Regions from separate parts of the Microbacterium sp. GW823-FHT02G05 genome, predicted to be linked through region 2. Evidence: riboswitches for the same ligand, from Rfam matches in the RefSeq annotation. Region 2 holds a riboswitch; each other region holds the start of a gene.
The links. A riboswitch is a leader RNA that binds a small molecule or an ion and turns the genes downstream of it on or off. The one in region 2 is predicted to bind thiamine pyrophosphate.

Region 1: linked by a shared signal. The riboswitch ahead of thiC (phosphomethylpyrimidine synthase ThiC) and the one ahead of AC1REM_RS05130 (ECF transporter S component) in region 2 are both predicted to bind thiamine pyrophosphate.
Region 3: linked by a shared signal. The riboswitch ahead of AC1REM_RS09855 (bifunctional hydroxymethylpyrimidine kinase/phosphomethylpyrimidine kinase) and the one ahead of AC1REM_RS05130 (ECF transporter S component) in region 2 are both predicted to bind thiamine pyrophosphate.

What each region holds. Positions count from the first base shown of each region.
Region 1 is NZ_JBXAJK010000002.1:553,478-558,511, forward strand. Features, by position in the region: gene AC1REM_RS12630 (EamA family transporter) at 1-776, shown strand, start outside; gene ffh (signal recognition particle protein) at 778-2,334, opposite strand; TPP riboswitch at 2,408-2,515, shown strand; gene thiC (phosphomethylpyrimidine synthase ThiC) at 2,516-4,246, shown strand; gene AC1REM_RS12645 (TetR/AcrR family transcriptional regulator) at 4,290-4,871, opposite strand; gene lipB (lipoyl(octanoyl) transferase LipB) at 4,961-5,034, shown strand, end outside.
Region 2 is NZ_JBXAJK010000001.1:1,082,143-1,087,176, forward strand. Features, by position in the region: gene AC1REM_RS05120 (ABC transporter ATP-binding protein) at 1-1,046, shown strand, start outside; gene AC1REM_RS05125 (D-alanyl-D-alanine carboxypeptidase family protein) at 1,114-2,637, opposite strand; TPP riboswitch at 2,714-2,823, shown strand; gene AC1REM_RS05130 (ECF transporter S component) at 2,816-3,439, shown strand; gene AC1REM_RS05135 (ABC transporter ATP-binding protein) at 3,442-4,908, shown strand; gene AC1REM_RS05140 (energy-coupling factor transporter transmembrane component T family protein) at 4,905-5,034, shown strand, end outside.
Region 3 is NZ_JBXAJK010000001.1:2,016,428-2,021,461, forward strand. Features, by position in the region: gene pheT (phenylalanine--tRNA ligase subunit beta) at 1-830, shown strand, start outside; gene AC1REM_RS09850 (NAD-dependent epimerase/dehydratase family protein) at 945-1,919, shown strand; TPP riboswitch at 1,912-2,007, shown strand; gene AC1REM_RS09855 (bifunctional hydroxymethylpyrimidine kinase/phosphomethylpyrimidine kinase) at 1,998-3,557, shown strand; gene argC (N-acetyl-gamma-glutamyl-phosphate reductase) at 3,783-4,835, shown strand; gene argJ (bifunctional glutamate N-acetyltransferase/amino-acid acetyltransferase ArgJ) at 4,832-5,034, shown strand, end outside.

The DNA.
Region 1 (5,034 bases), on a different contig from region 2:
TCCGTGCACTGCCTGCGGGCCTCATCGCGCTCGCGATCGGCCGCGCACTGCCACAGGGCACGTGGTGGTTTCGGGCCGCAGTCCTCGGCATCCTGAACATCGGAGCCTTCTTCCCCCTGCTCTTTCTCGCAGCGGAGAGGCTCCCGGGCGGCGCCGCGGCGGCCGTGGCCGGCGTGCAGCCCCTGATTCTTCTGGCACTGGGAGCGCTCGTGCTGCAGGATCGCCCCCGCATCACCGCGGTGATCGCCGCAGCCGCAGGAACGACCGGCGTCGCCCTCATCGTGCTCGGTCCGGCCTCGCGCCTTGACGCGCTCGGCGTCGTCGCCGCGATCGCGGGCGTCGGCGCGACGGCCGCAGGCATCATCCTCACGAAGAAGTGGGGACGACCGCCGCGCGTCGGTGCTGTCGCCTACGCGGGGTGGCAGCTCACGGCGGGAGGGTTGCTTCTGCTCCCGCTGACGCTGGGTTTGGAGGGTGTGCCGCAGACGATCGACACCCCTGCCGTCGTCGGCTACGTATGGCTCGCCGCCGTCGGCGGATTCGCCTCGTACACGCTCTGGTTCCGCGGCATCCAGCTGCTCCCGGTCGTCATACCCGGGCTGCTCGTGCTTCTCTCGCCCATCGTCGCCACCCTGCTGGGTGTCTTCGTCGCGGGTGAGTCCTTCACCGTCATTCAGGGCGTGGGGCTGGCACTCGTCGCCGCAGCACTCGTCGCCGGACCGGTCGTGGTGCGGCGATCATCCGCACAAGCGGCGCTGGTCGCCGCACACTCCTGAGTCAGTTCTTCCCGAAGAGCTTCTGGATCTCGGCGAGATCCGCTTCACTCGGAACCTTGGCTCCACCGAGACCGAATCCCGACCCGGTTGGCGTGGAGGCCGCTGCGATACCGGAGTTCTCCGCAGCGCGCTTCGCGGGATTGCCCGAGCGGGACGCACCCTTGCTCTTCGCCCCCTTCTTTCCGCGCTTCGCCGAGGCACCGGGGCGCCCCATTCCGGGCATCGGGCCCATACCGGGGATGTTGGGGGTGCCGCCGCGGGCGACCGTCTTCATCATCTTCGCGGCCTGCTCGAAGCGGGCGACGAGCTGATTGACGTCGGTGACGGTCATGCCCGATCCGCGGGCGATGCGCAGGCGACGCGAACCGTTGAGAACCTTGGGGTTGCGGCGCTCCCCCGGCGTCATCGAGCGGATGATCGCCTCGGTGCGGTCGATCTCCCGCTCGTCGAAGTCGTCGAGCTGCTGCTTCATCTGCCCCATGCCCGGGAGCATCCCGAGCATCTTCTTCATGGAGCCCATCTTCTTGAGCTGCTGCATCTGCTCAAGGAAGTCTTCCAGCGTGAACGTCTCGGTCGCGAGCTTCTCGGCGAGCTTCTCCGCCTCGGCCTCGTCGAAGGCACTCTGCGCCTGCTCGATGAGGGTGAGGATGTCACCGAGGTCGAGGATGCGGCTCGCCATGCGGTCGGGGTGGAAGGGCTCGAGGTCGCCGAGGCCTTCACCGGTGGAGGCGAAGATGATCGGGCGGCCGGTAACGGATGCGACCGAGAGCGCGGCACCACCGCGCGCGTCGCCGTCGAGCTTCGACAGGACGACACCCGTGAAGTCGACGCCCTCCTGGAAGGCCTTCGCCGTGTTGACGGCATCCTGACCGATCATCGCGTCGATGACGAAGAGGACCTCGTCTGGCTGCACGGCGGCCCGGATGTCAGCGGCCTGCTTCATGAGCTCGGCGTCGACACCGAGGCGACCGGCGGTGTCGATGATGACGACGTCGTGCTGGTGGCGACGGGCGTGCTCGACGCCGTCACGGGAGACCTTGACGGGATCGCCGATGCCGTTGCCGGGCTCGGGCGCATAGATCGTAGCGCCCGCCTGCTCCGCAACGACCTGCAGCTGGTTCACGGCGTTCGGACGCTGGAGGTCAGCGGCGATGAGGAGCGGGGTGTGCCCCTCGCCCTCGAGCTGCTTCGCGAGCTTTCCAGCGAACGTCGTCTTACCGGATCCCTGGAGACCGGCGAGCATGATGACCGTCGGCGGAGTCTTCGAGAACTCCAGACGGCGCTGCTCGCCGCCGAGGATCGAGATGAGTTCTTCGTTGACGATCTGCACGACCTGCTGGGCCGGGTTCAGAGCCTTGTTGACCTCATCGCCGAGCGCGCGCTCGCGCACCTTCGCGGTGAAGTCCTTGACGACGGCGAGCGCGACGTCAGCGTCGAGCAGCGCACGACGGATCTCGCGGACGGTGCCGTCGACGTCAGCCGGGGTGAGCTTGCCCTTCGTGCGCAGGTTGCGGAAGGTCTCGGTAAGCCGATCGGAAAGCGTGCCAAAGGTAGCCATGGTGCTTCTGATTCTAGAGGAGCATTCGGCCGGTCACGGAGTCCGGCCACGACCCGACGCCGTGCTAGCGTGCCTGTGACCACACGGGGGCCCACGCATGGGCTGAGATCGGGCTGACGCGGCCTGCGACCGTCGAACCTGTCCGGGTAATGCCGGCGAAGGAAGTGAGCCTCATATGAGCATGTCTGTTGCGTCCCGTTCTCTGTCTTATGTCGCGGATGTGGAGTACGGCATCCGCGTTCCGGTGACGGAGATCGCCCTGGAGGATTCGCCCGGCGGTGACCCCAACGCTCCCGTGCAGGTGTACCGCACCGCGGGCGCCGGAAGTGACCCACTGGTCGGTCTGCCGCGGCTCCGGGCCGAGTGGATCGAAGAGCGCGGCGACACCGAGACCTACACGGGTCGCGAGCGCACGCTGCTCGACGACGGTCGCGCGGCGGTCCGGCGCGGCAGTGCGTCGGAGGAATGGCAGGGAGAGCGCCCCGTACCGCGGCGTGGCCGGGAGGGCAGACGTGTCACCCAGATGCACTACGCCCGCCGGGGGCTGATCACTCCAGAGATGCGCTTCGTCGCTCTGCGGGAGGGCTGCGATGTCGAACTCGTGCGCGGCGAGATCGCGGCGGGCCGCGCCATCCTGCCGAACAACATCAACCACCCCGAGTCCGAACCGATGATCATCGGCAAGGCATTCCTCGTGAAGATCAATGCGAACATCGGCAACTCCGCCGTCACGAGTTCGATCGCAGAAGAGGTCGACAAGCTGCAGTGGGCGACCCAGTGGGGCGCGGACACCGTCATGGATCTCTCGACGGGCGATGACATCCACACGACACGCGAGTGGATCATCCGCAACTCCCCCGTACCGATCGGCACGGTGCCGATCTACCAGGCGCTCGAGAAGGTGGACGGCCAGGCGCACAAGCTCACGTGGGAGATCTTCCGCGACACCGTGATCGAGCAGTGCGAGCAGGGCGTCGACTACATGACGATCCACGCCGGTGTCCTGCTGCGTTACGTGCCTCTGACGGCAGATCGTGTCACCGGAATCGTCTCGCGCGGCGGCTCGATCATGGCCGGATGGTGCCTCGCACATCACCAGGAGAACTTCCTCTACACGCATTTCGACGAGCTGTGCGAGATCTTCGCGCGCTACGACGTCGCCTTCTCGCTCGGGGACGGGCTGCGCCCCGGATCCGTCGCGGACGCGAACGATGCCGCCCAGTTCGCAGAGCTGGACACGCTCGCCGAACTGACGGCCCGCGCGTGGGAGTACGACGTGCAGGTCATGGTCGAGGGCCCGGGGCACGTGCCGTTTCACCTCGTGCGGGAGAACGTCGAGCGTCAGCAGGAGCTCTGCAAAGGCGCTCCCTTCTACACGCTCGGACCGCTCGTCACCGATGTCGCCCCGGGCTACGACCACATCACCTCCGCGATCGGCGCGACGGAGATCGCCCGCTACGGCACCGCGATGCTCTGCTATGTCACCCCGAAGGAACATCTCGGGCTGCCGAACAAGGACGATGTGAAGACGGGCGTGATCACGTACAAGATCGCCGCCCATGCCGCAGACCTCGCGAAGGGACATCCGGGAGCGCAGGAGCGCGACGACGCGCTCTCCAAGGCGCGCTTCGAGTTCCGCTGGCGCGACCAGTTCGCGCTCTCTCTCGACCCGGACACCGCGGAGGCGTTCCACGACGAGACCCTGCCTGCAGAGCCTGCGAAGACCGCGCACTTCTGCTCGATGTGCGGGCCGAAGTTCTGCTCGATGCGCATCAGCCAGGACATCCGCAAGGAGTTCGGCTCGGCCGCCGATCAGGCGACGATCGCCGCCCGCGAGGGCATGCAGGAGAAGAGCCGTGAGTTCCGCGCCACCGGCGCCCAGGTGTATCTCCCGACCCCGGTCGTGCGCTAGCCCGCTGCATGGCTGATCCGCGCCGAGAGGACGGCGGCGCGGGTCAGCCCCAGGGAAGATCGTGAATGCTTCTCAGGGCTTCATCGAACTGGGCTTCCAGCGACGCGTGCCCGGCCCCGCGCTCTGCCCAGACCCGCAGGGAGGAGAGGACGGCCGCGGCGATCGCGGCTCCGAGGATGTCGGCGCGAATCTCTCCGATGCCCGAGGTGCGTGCGGCGGCCGAAACGGCCGAGGCGATGCGCGCGTGGCGCAGGCCGGTGTCACGCAGCAGCTCGTCGTCCAATCCCATGGCGGCCGCGTTACCGAGCGCGAGGGTCAGCGGATCAGGGGCGAGGTCCTTGAGCACCGGTTCGAGTGCGGCGCGGACACTCGGACCGTCAGCATCCGCCCCCAACGCATGCAGAGCGGCCAACGCGATGTCGATGCGGGCATCGAGACCCGACCACAGCACATCGCTCTTGCTGGCGAAGTAGTTGAAGAAACTGGAGCGGCTGACGCCGGCACGCTGGGTGATGTCGGCGACGGAGGTCGCGTCGTAGCCCTGCTCCAGGAAAAGCTCACAGGCCGCCTCAGCCAGCGTCTCGCGTGAGGAGGCGCGGGGTCGCCCCGTTCGTGCGTTCGTCATACCGCTAACGTACTGCGCCTACGTCGACCCCCGCGCTCGTAGATGTATTCTTAGACGCGGTTCAACAATTCCATCCCTAAGGAGCGCGCATGCTCGACATCGTCACCGCTGGCCTGGCCCCGCACTTCGTGCCGTACCTCGATGGGTGGGCCCTGCAGCGAGA
Region 2 (5,034 bases):
TGGGTGACGTGCAGGCGTTCATCCAGTACTCGCAGCAGTTCAGCCAGCCGCTGAGCGAGCTGGGCGGCATGGCAGCGGTCGTGCAGTCGGGTACCGCATCGGCTGAGCGCGTGTTCGACTTCCTCGACTCCGAGGAACAGGACGCGGATGCCGAGAACGCGCCGACCGTCACGGACGGCCGTGGCGTCATCGAGTTCGAGCACGTCGAGTTCGCGTACGATCCTGCGCGTCCGCTCATCCGCGACCTCTCGTTCCGGGTCGAGCCAGGGCAGACCGTCGCGATCGTCGGACCGACGGGTGCGGGAAAGACGACGCTCGTCAACCTGATCATGCGGTTCTACGAACTGAACGGCGGGCGCATCCTGCTCGACGGGCAGGACATCTCCGAGATGACCCGCCACGACCTGCGTTCACGCACGGGCATGGTGCTGCAGGACCCGTGGCTGTTCGCGGGCAGCATCCGTGACAACATCCGATACGGCAACGAGGCGGCCAGCGACGAGGAGATCCAGCAGGCTGCCGCGGCGACCTACGTCGATCGCTTCGTGCACTCGCTGCCCGAGGGGTACGACACGGTCCTCGAAGAGGACGCCTCGAACGTCTCGGCCGGCGAGCGCCAGCTCATCACGATCGCGCGCGCGTTCGTGTCGCAGCCCTCGATCCTCATCCTCGATGAGGCCACGAGCGCCGTCGACACCCGCACCGAACTGCTGCTGCAGCACGCCATGGCGGCGCTGCGCGAAGGCCGCACCTCCTTCGTGATCGCGCACCGTCTGTCGACGATCCGCGACGCCGACCTCATCCTTGTGATGGAGCACGGTGACATCGTCGAGAAGGGCAACCACGAAGAGCTCATCGCCGCGAAGGGCGCCTACTGGCGTCTGTACCAGTCGCAGTTCGAGCAGGCATCCGACGTTGAAAACCCGCTCACGGAGTCGACACCGGTCCTGGTCGCGGGCGACGCGGTCGATGCCGAGCAGGTCGGGGTCGCCGCCTCTGAGGCGTCCCCATCTGGCGACAGGGGCGAGAGCCCAACCGGCGCCTGAGCCGTTCCGGCACACGCATACGACAGCGGGTCCGTCCCTTCGGGGGCGGACCCGCTGTCGTATGCGGCTACTGTGCGTCGATTCCCAGAAGCTCCAGCGGGTGGGTCAGGCGCCACCAGAAGGAGGGGCCATCGATGTCCTCCGCAAGCTCCGCCGCGACCGTCGTGTCATCGAGTGGGCCGGTGACCGTCAGTGAACCCGCATCCGCACCCTGCGTCCAGTCTTCTCCGAGCGCGTAAGAGCCTGCTGTCGAGGCGACCGCACCGTTCCACAGCACGACCCGGGCATCCTTCGCAGCGACCACGGGGACCTCCGCGCCCCACATCGTCCGCACCGTGCCCAGCACGTCGCCCTTCGTGACCGTCTGCGGCTGCGCCTTCAGGGCGGCCTCGACCTCGGTGAACAGTGAGCGGCTCGCGGTGACACGCTGCTCACCATCGGCCTGCCCGAGCACGGAGGCGTACACGCGTACGGTCGTCCCGCCGACCTCGATGTCCTTCGCGGACAGCAGGTTGTAGAGAATGTCCGGATCTTCGCCGATCGTGCCGGTCTTGACACCGATCACACCCGGATCCTCCAGTACGAGCTTGTTCGTGTTGGTCACGAGCCCCGCACCGGGGATATCCGCCTCCTTGGTCGCCACGATCTCCGCGATGACCGGGTTGCTCTCCGCGAGAGCGGCAAGCTGCAGGAGCGCGCGCGGCGTCGCTGTGTTGCCCCAGCCGATGCCGGAGGGGTTCTCCAGCTGGATATCCGTGACCCCGCGATCACGGAGCCATGCCGTTGCCGCGATCACGAACTCGGAATCGGAACCCCAGATGTCATCCGACAGGCGATCGGCGTAGTTGTTCGCCGACCCGAGCAGGATGCCCTGGAACAGCTGATACTGCGTGAGCGTCCCGTCAATCGGCACGTCGAGCGCCGACTGGTCATCACGCCGGTAGTCCCAGTGGACTTCGCTGTCATCGCTCGTGAACGCGAACGAGGTGCCCTGCTCACCCAGGCCGAGCGGCATGCGCTCCAGTGCGGCGAGAACCGTGACGACCTTGGTGATCGAGGCCATAGGCGCGGCTTCTTCCGTGGACGCCACGGCCGAAAGGCCCTCGATTCCCACAGCGGCGCTGCCGACGGCTGGCCACGTGATGGTCGCGAGTGCGGCGGCCTCGGGTGCGTAGGTCGCGGCGTCGATCGTCGGCGCCACCTCGTGCAGGGGCCAGAGCGCCATAGCGGAGGCGTAGACGATGCCGGTCGTTGCAAGCACGGCGAGCGGCGGCAGGACTCCCGATCGCAGGAACGAACGCCGCGGAGCCCCGGCGGTCAGCGCGGGGCCGGCGGCGGCACCGGTCAGGGGAGCCGGCGGGGTGGGCGTGGAGCCTGCGGCAACGGTGGCGACGTCGATCCAGCTGAGCGCGGGACGTCCGGTCGGGGCCGGGGCGGTTGCGGGTGGGCCCGCAGGTGCGAAGGTCGGCAGCTCTCCCGTCTGCTGCGCGCGCAGCGCGGCGCGGGTCCCGGGAGCATCGGCGCTGGCGGGAGCGTCCATGCGAGGCGCAGCTGCGGGGTCAGCCGCCGCCTCGGGAGTGTCGGTGGTCACCGTCCTAACGTAATGGACGCGTCCCTTGTGTCGTCTGCACGCGCGGTCTGCGACCGTGCACGGCGGGATATGATGACCTCAACACCACGGGAGTCCGGTGATCCGGGCTGAGAGGAAGCGAAAAGCGCTTCGACCGTCGAACCTGATCTGGGTCATGCCAGCGCAGGGAGGAGAAACAATGTCTACTGTCACGCCCACACGTCTCGGCCTTGGTCGTCCGGAACTCTGGCGCTGGCGCGTCGTCGACATCGTCGTCGCGAGCGTCATCGCGGTCGCCTGTGCGGTGATCTTCCTGCTCTGGAACGTCGGATACGAGGCGCCGAGCACCCTGCTCAAGCCGCTGCTGCCGGGCCTTCAGGGCCTGCTGGCCGGCCCATGGCTGATCGCCGGCGTGCTGGGTGGGCTCATCATCCGCAAGCCGGGCGCGGCGCTGTACACCGAGCTCGTCGCCGCGGTCATCTCGGCTCTGATCGGCAACCAGTGGGGGCCGCTGACGATCGTCTCGGGCGTCGTTCAGGGTCTCGGCGCCGAGCTGATCTTCCTCATCTTCCTGTACGGCGTATGGCGTCTGCCGGTCGCGATCCTCGCGGGTGCCGGTGCGGGACTCGCCTGTGGCATCAATGACCGCATCCTCTGGTACGCGGGTGCCGACACTCTGTTCACGACGGTCTACATCGCCTCGACCACGGTCTCCGGCGCCATCATCGCGGGCTTCGGGGCCTGGCTGATCGCGCGCGGTCTCGCGGCGACCGGCGCACTCAACCGCTTCGCCTCCGGGCGGGCGGCCACAGCCCGGGTCTGATCATGGGCGGTGCGGCGGCGCCGACCCCGGCCGCGCTCGAGGCGCAGGCCTGGGGGTGGCGCTATGCGACCCGGCATCGGTGGGCGCTCTGCGAGGTGACGCTGCGGATCGAACCGGGGGAGCGCGTGCTGCTGCTCGGCGCCTCAGGCTCGGGCAAGTCGACTCTCCTGCAGGGGCTGGGTGGTGTGCTCGGCGGCGCGGATGAAGGAGAGGAACTCGGCGCTCTGCTCGTCGACGGGGTGCCTGCCGCACAGGCCCACGGCCGGGTCGGCATGGTTCTGCAGGATCCGGACACGCAGACGATTCTGGAGCGCGTCGGCGACGACGTGGCGTTCGGATGCGAGAACCTGGGCGTCCCGCGAGACGAGATCTGGCCGCGGGTGGACGCTGCGCTCGACGCGGTCGGGCTCGACCTGCCGCTCGACCGGTCGACCGCCGCGCTGTCCGGAGGGCAGAAGCAGCGGCTTGCGCTCGCGGGAGTGCTGGCGATGCGCCCCGGTGCGATCCTGCTGGACGAGCCGACCGCGAACCTCGACCCGGACGGCGTCGCCGAGGTGCGCGATGCGGTCGCGGCGGCATTGGATGCCACGGGCGCGACGCTCGTCGTGATCGAGCATCGCATCGACGCCTGGCTGGATCTCGTCGATCGGGTGATCGTGCTCGGGACGGAAGGCGAGACGACGGTCGTGCACGCGGATGGCACGCCTGAGGCCGTGCTCGGCGCCCGAGGAGCAGAGCTCGCCGCTGCGGGAGTATGGGTGCCGGGGCATCCGCCCGCAGTTCCGCCCGCGCCCGCCGTGACGCCGGGGGAGGAGCTGCTGCGCACGCGCGACCTCGTCGTGGCGCGGCGGCGCGGTGTGCCGGTCGCAGGCCCCTTCGAGCTCACCGTGCGCGCGGGTGAGGCCATCGGGATCGTCGGCCGCAACGGAGCCGGGAAGTCGACGCTCGGTCTCACCCTGGCCGGTTTGATCGCACCGGAGAAGGGGCGGGTCGAGGCATCCGCGGTTCTTGCGGATGCTGCGAAGGGTGACCCGATCTCGTGGTCGTCACGTTCCCTGCTCACGCGCATCGGCACTGTGCTGCAGAGTCCGGAGCATCAGCTCCTCGCGCGCACGGTGCGTGACGAGCTTGCGGTCGGCCCGCGGGCGCTGGCCCTGCCCGAGGACGAAGTCAACACGCGCGTCGATGACCTCCTCGACCGTCTGCGGCTCACCGCGCTCGCTGCAGCGAATCCGTACACACTCTCCGGCGGCGAGAAGCGCCGACTCACGGTCGCCGCCGCGCTCGCGACGCGTCCTCGGGTGCTTGTGCTGGATGAACCGACGTTCGGGCAGGACGCGAAGACCTGGGCGGAACTCGTCGGCATCATCGCCCGTCTGCGTGACGACGGTGCCGCAGTCGTGGTGATCTCGCACGATGAGCAGGTGCTGCGTGCACTGCACGCGCGTCGGATTGAGGTGGGGGCATGACAGACCTGCTCTCGCGCGACACCGGCCGTGTGGTGCGCACCGGCCCGATCGCGCCGCGCAGCGCGCTCGCGAAGCTTGCGGCCGCGCTGCTCATCTCGGTGCCGCTCATCCTGTCGATCGATGTGC
Region 3 (5,034 bases), 930 kb from region 2:
TCCTCCGGCGTTCGCTGATTCCGGGACTGCTGACGACCGCGCACCGCAACATCTCGCGCGGCATGGTCGACCTGGCGATCTTCGAGACCGGCACCGTCTTCCTTCCGGAACCCGGTGTGCAGTACGGCACCGCTGAGGTGCCGCCGCTCGGCGCACGGCCGTCGGATGAGGTGCTCGCGCAGCTGAACGCCTCGATCCCGCCGCAGCACCGCCACGTCGCCGTGCTGTTGACCGGCAACATCACCCCGCGACAGCCGGGTCGTGCGGCCGAGGCCGCAGGCCTGGCCGATGCCCTCGACGCGGTGCGAGTGATCGCCACCGCAGCGGGTGTCGACATCGACGTCGTGCAGGGCGAGCGCGCGGCGCTCCACCCGGGACGCACCGGCGTGCTGAGCGTGCGCGGTGAGGAGATCGGCTACGTGGGCGAGCTGCACCCGACGGTCGCCGCGGATGCAGACCTCCCTGCCCGGGCCGTCGTGCTCGAGTTGGATCTCGATCGCGTGCTGACCCTCGCCGGTGAGCGTGTCGTCGTCGAATCGCTCTCGACGTATCCTGCGGCGACGCAGGATGTCTCGCTCGTTGTGCCCGCGACGGTGCCCGCGGCCGACGTTCGCGCTGCTCTCGTCGAGGGAGCCGGCGCGTTGCTGGAATCGGTGCGTCTGGTCGACGACTACCGCGGTGAGGGCGTGCCGGCGGACGCGAAGAGCCTGAGCTTCGCCCTGCGCTTCCGTGCATCGGATCGCACGCTCACGGCGGCAGAGGCGTCAGAGGCGAAGCTCGCCGGTGTCGCCGTCGCGGCCGAGCGCTTCGGCGCCACGCTGCGCGAGTAGGTCGCGGAAGAACTGTGGAAGGCGGGCAGCCCGAGAGGGGGGCGTGCCCGCCTTTCCCGTGCGCCCACAGCGAACCCGCTTCCCTTGTGGGGCGGATGCTGATGGCATGGCGTCATGACGGACGTTCTCATCCTCGGCGGAACCGGATGGCTGTCGGGTCGCGTCGCCGCGGGGTGGGTGACGGCGGGCGCAGCGGTGACGTGTCTGGCGCGGGGCGCACGTCCGGTACCCGCCGGTGCCACGCTCATGCAGGCCGATCGTGACGATCCGGATGCCTATGCGGGGGTCGCCGGGCGAGAGTGGGACGAGGTGGTCGACATCTCCTCGCAGGCGTCGCACGTGGCGGCTGCCGTGCAGGCTCTCGGTGAGCGGGCGGCGCATTGGACGTACGTGTCGAGTGCCTCGGTGTACAGCGATGACGAGACGATCGGGGCGGATGAGTCGGCTCCGAGACATGCGCCTGCGCGCCCCGGAGACGAGTATGAGTACGGTGCGCAGAAGGTCGCCGCGGAGGATGCCGTCGCAGCGCTCGGAGACCGGGCGCTGATCGTGCGCCCCGGCCTCGTCGTCGGCGCGGGGGATCCGAGCGACCGGTTCGGATACTGGTCGGCGGCTTTCTCGCGCGCCGGTGCTGGCCCGGTCCTGCAGCCGGAGACGGACGGGCGCCGCGCACAGTTGATCGATGTCGAGGATCTCGCCCGCTACATCGTGGATACTCGTCACTCCGGTGTGGTCAACGCGATGGGGGATGTCCTGCCGTTGGGGGGCCTTCTCGCTCGCATCCGGACGATCGCCGGCCACACGGGTGACATCGTGACGGCACCGGACGAATGGCTGGTCGCCCGCGACGTGCAGTACTGGATGGGCGCCCGCTCGCTTCCGCTGTGGCTGCCGGCGGACATGCCGGGGTTCATGGCGCGCTCGAACACGCGCTTCACGCAGACCGGCGGCGTGCTGTCGCCGCTGGAGGTGACGATCGACCGTGTGCGTGCGGACGAGGAGGCGCGCGGCATCGATCGTGAGCGCCGGGCTGGGCTGACACGCGTCGACGAGAGGGAGCTTCTGCAGCGGATAGACTGCCCGCAGTGACACGGGGTGCCGCGCCATCGCGGCTGAGAACAGACCCGTCGAACCTGATCTAGTTCGTGCTAGCGAAGGGATGTCGCAATGAGCGATCGTCTGCGTGTGCCATCATCCGTCTCTGCCGCCCGCACGGGCGCGCCGTTCATTCCGCGAGTGCTCAGCATCGCGGGCAGCGATCCGTCCGGTGGGGCCGGGATCCAGGCCGATCTGAAATCCATCTCTGCCAACGGCGGATTCGGGATGGCCGCGCTGACCGCCCTGACCGCCCAGAACACGCAGGGGGTGCGCGATGTGCATGTGCCTCCGGTGTCGTTCCTCCGTGCGCAGCTGGAGGCGCTCGCCGAAGACATCCAGATCGATGCGGTCAAGATCGGGATGCTCGCTAACGAGGACGTCATCGTCGAGGTGGCGCGCTGGCTGGTGGAGGTGCGCCCCGGGGTCGTCGTGATCGATCCGGTCATGGTCGCCACGAGTGGGGACCGCCTGCTGGACCCTGCGGCGGAGGATGCGTTGCGCAGACTGCTGCCACTCGCGCACCTGGTGACGCCGAACCTGCGCGAGCTCGCAGTGCTGACCGGCCGAGAGATCGGTGAGGAGTGGGATGCGGCGCTGGATGCGGCGGAGCAGCTGTCGCTCGATCTCGGCACCGCCGTGCTCGTCAAAGGCGGGCACCTTGCCGGCGCCCACACTCCCGATGCCCTGGTCGATGCTGCTCGTGCGCTCCGGCAGGAGTTTCCCGGGGCGCGCATCGACACCACGCACACGCACGGGACCGGATGCTCTCTGTCATCGGCGCTGGCCACGCGTCGCGCGTCCGGCGAGGACTGGCCGACCGCCGTGGCCTCCGCGCGTACGTGGCTGCGGGAGTCTCTGGAAGCGGCAGACGAGCTGCAGGTCGGGAGGGGAAGCGGACCCGTTCATCACTTTGCGGGCCTGTGGGCGCGGGGGAGCGTGATGACGCGCCCCCAGGCCGAGCAGCTGGCCTCCGACTGGTGGGAGATCATCCGACCGATTCGTGACGGCATCGACGAGCTGCCCTTCATCCGTGCACTCGCGGACGGCACGCTCGCGCACGCGCCGTTCGTGTTCTACCTCGCACAGGACGCGCTCTACCTCCGGGAGTACGCCCGCGTGCTCGCGGAGGCGGCGCGCCTGGCCCCGACATCTGAGGAGCAGGCGTTCTGGGCGGGATCCGCACAGGGCGCGATCGCCGGGGAACTTGAGCTGCACGCGTCCTGGCTCACCCCCGCGCAGGGCATCACTGCCGAGACATTCGCCGCCGCGCAGGCTCCGGCAACCACCGCCTACCTCGACCACCTCCGTGCCACCGCGTTCGACGGCGACTACGCCGTGCTGATCGCCGCACTCCTGCCCTGCTTCTGGCTGTACTCCGATCTGGGGGAGCGCCTGCACGCGGGGGCTTTCGGCGAGTACGCGCGCGATCCGGAGCATCCCTACGCTTCCTGGCTCGCGACCTATGCCGACCCCGCGTTTGCAGAGTCCACCCAGCAGGCGGTCGCCTTCGTCGGGCGGGCCGCAGGATCCGCGAGCCCTGAGGTGCGAGAGCGGATGCTGCGCGCGTTCACCGCCGCGTCGCAGCACGAGCTCGCCTTCTTCGCTGCACCGCTCCCCGTCGCACTGTGACGGCGAGATGACGGTGTGATTTGCGCAGGCCGGGCGCGGCGCGTTATCGTCGCGGCATGCGCTCGGCCTCTCACACCGCTTCGACACTCGTCTCGAGTGTCGCTGGTGCGCGCCGACGTCAGGGCGGACGCCGACTCTAGGCGACCCCTGCGCTCCTGCCTTCGGCGGGATGAGTGCCGGTGTCGCCGCCCCGGTCCCTCCAGCTCCGACCGTTAAGGTAGATACATGACGTATTCCGTCGCCGTCTCCGGCGCATCCGGCTATGCGGGTGGCGAGATTCTTCGCTTGCTCGCTGGCCACCCCGACATCGAGATCCGCACAGTGACCGCGCATTCCAATGCCGGCCAGCCGCTCATCGAGCACCAGCCGCACCTGCGTTCGCTCGCACATCTCACGCTGCAGGACACGACGCCCGCGATCCTCGCCGGTCACGACATCGTGTTCCTCGCGCTGCCGCACGGCCAGTCCGGCCAGTACACCGACGCGCTCGGCGACACTCCGCTCGTCATCGACGCAGGAGCCGATCATCGCCTCACCTCGCAGGACGCGTGGGACGCCTTCTACGGCGGCGCATTCCACGAACCCTGGTCCTACGGCGTTCCGGAGCTTCTCGTCGACGGGACCAAACAGCGCTCCCACCTTGTCGGGGCGCGGCGCATCGCCGCTCCCGGATGCAACGCCTCGACGGTGAGCCTCAGCCTTGCGCCGGGCGTCGCCGCCGGCGTCATCGATCCGTCCGACATCGTGGCGGTCCTCGCCGTGGGTCCCTCCGGAGCGGGCAAGAGCGCGAAGACGAACCTGCTCGCGAGCGAGATCCTCGGTTCCGCGAACCCCTACGCGGTCGGCGGCACCCACCGCCACATCCCCGAGATCCGGCAGGCGCTCGCTGCGGCATCCGGCGTCGCCGACGATCGCATCCGGATCTCCTTCACTCCGGTTCTCGTGCCGATGTCGCGCGGAATCCTCGCGACCGTCACGGCACCGATCGTCGAGGGAATGAGCGACGTGCAGATCCGCGCGGCGTGGCAGGACGCCTACGGCGATGAGGCCTTCGTGCAGCTGCTGCCCGAAGGGCACTTCCCGCGCACGGCTGACGTGCTCGGCGCGAACACGGCCCTGATGGGCCTCGCGATCGACCGTGCGGCGAACCGTGTCACGGTCGTCACCGCGGTCGACAACCTCGTCAAGGGCACCGCGGGCGCGGCCGTCCAATCCATGAACATCGCGTTGGGTCTTCCCGAGGGCACCGCGCTCAGCACGAACGGAGTAGCCCCGTGAGCGTCACCGCCCCGCAGGGATTCGAAGCGGCCGGAGTCGCCGCAGGCCTCAAATCGACCGGCAGGCCCGACGTCGCCGTCGTCGTGAATCGAGGACCGCGGAAGGTCGGTGCCGCCGTGTTCACGAGCAACCGCGCCAAGGCCAACCCGATCCTGTGGTCGCAGCAGGTCGTCGCCGATCGCGTCGTCGAGGCCGTCGT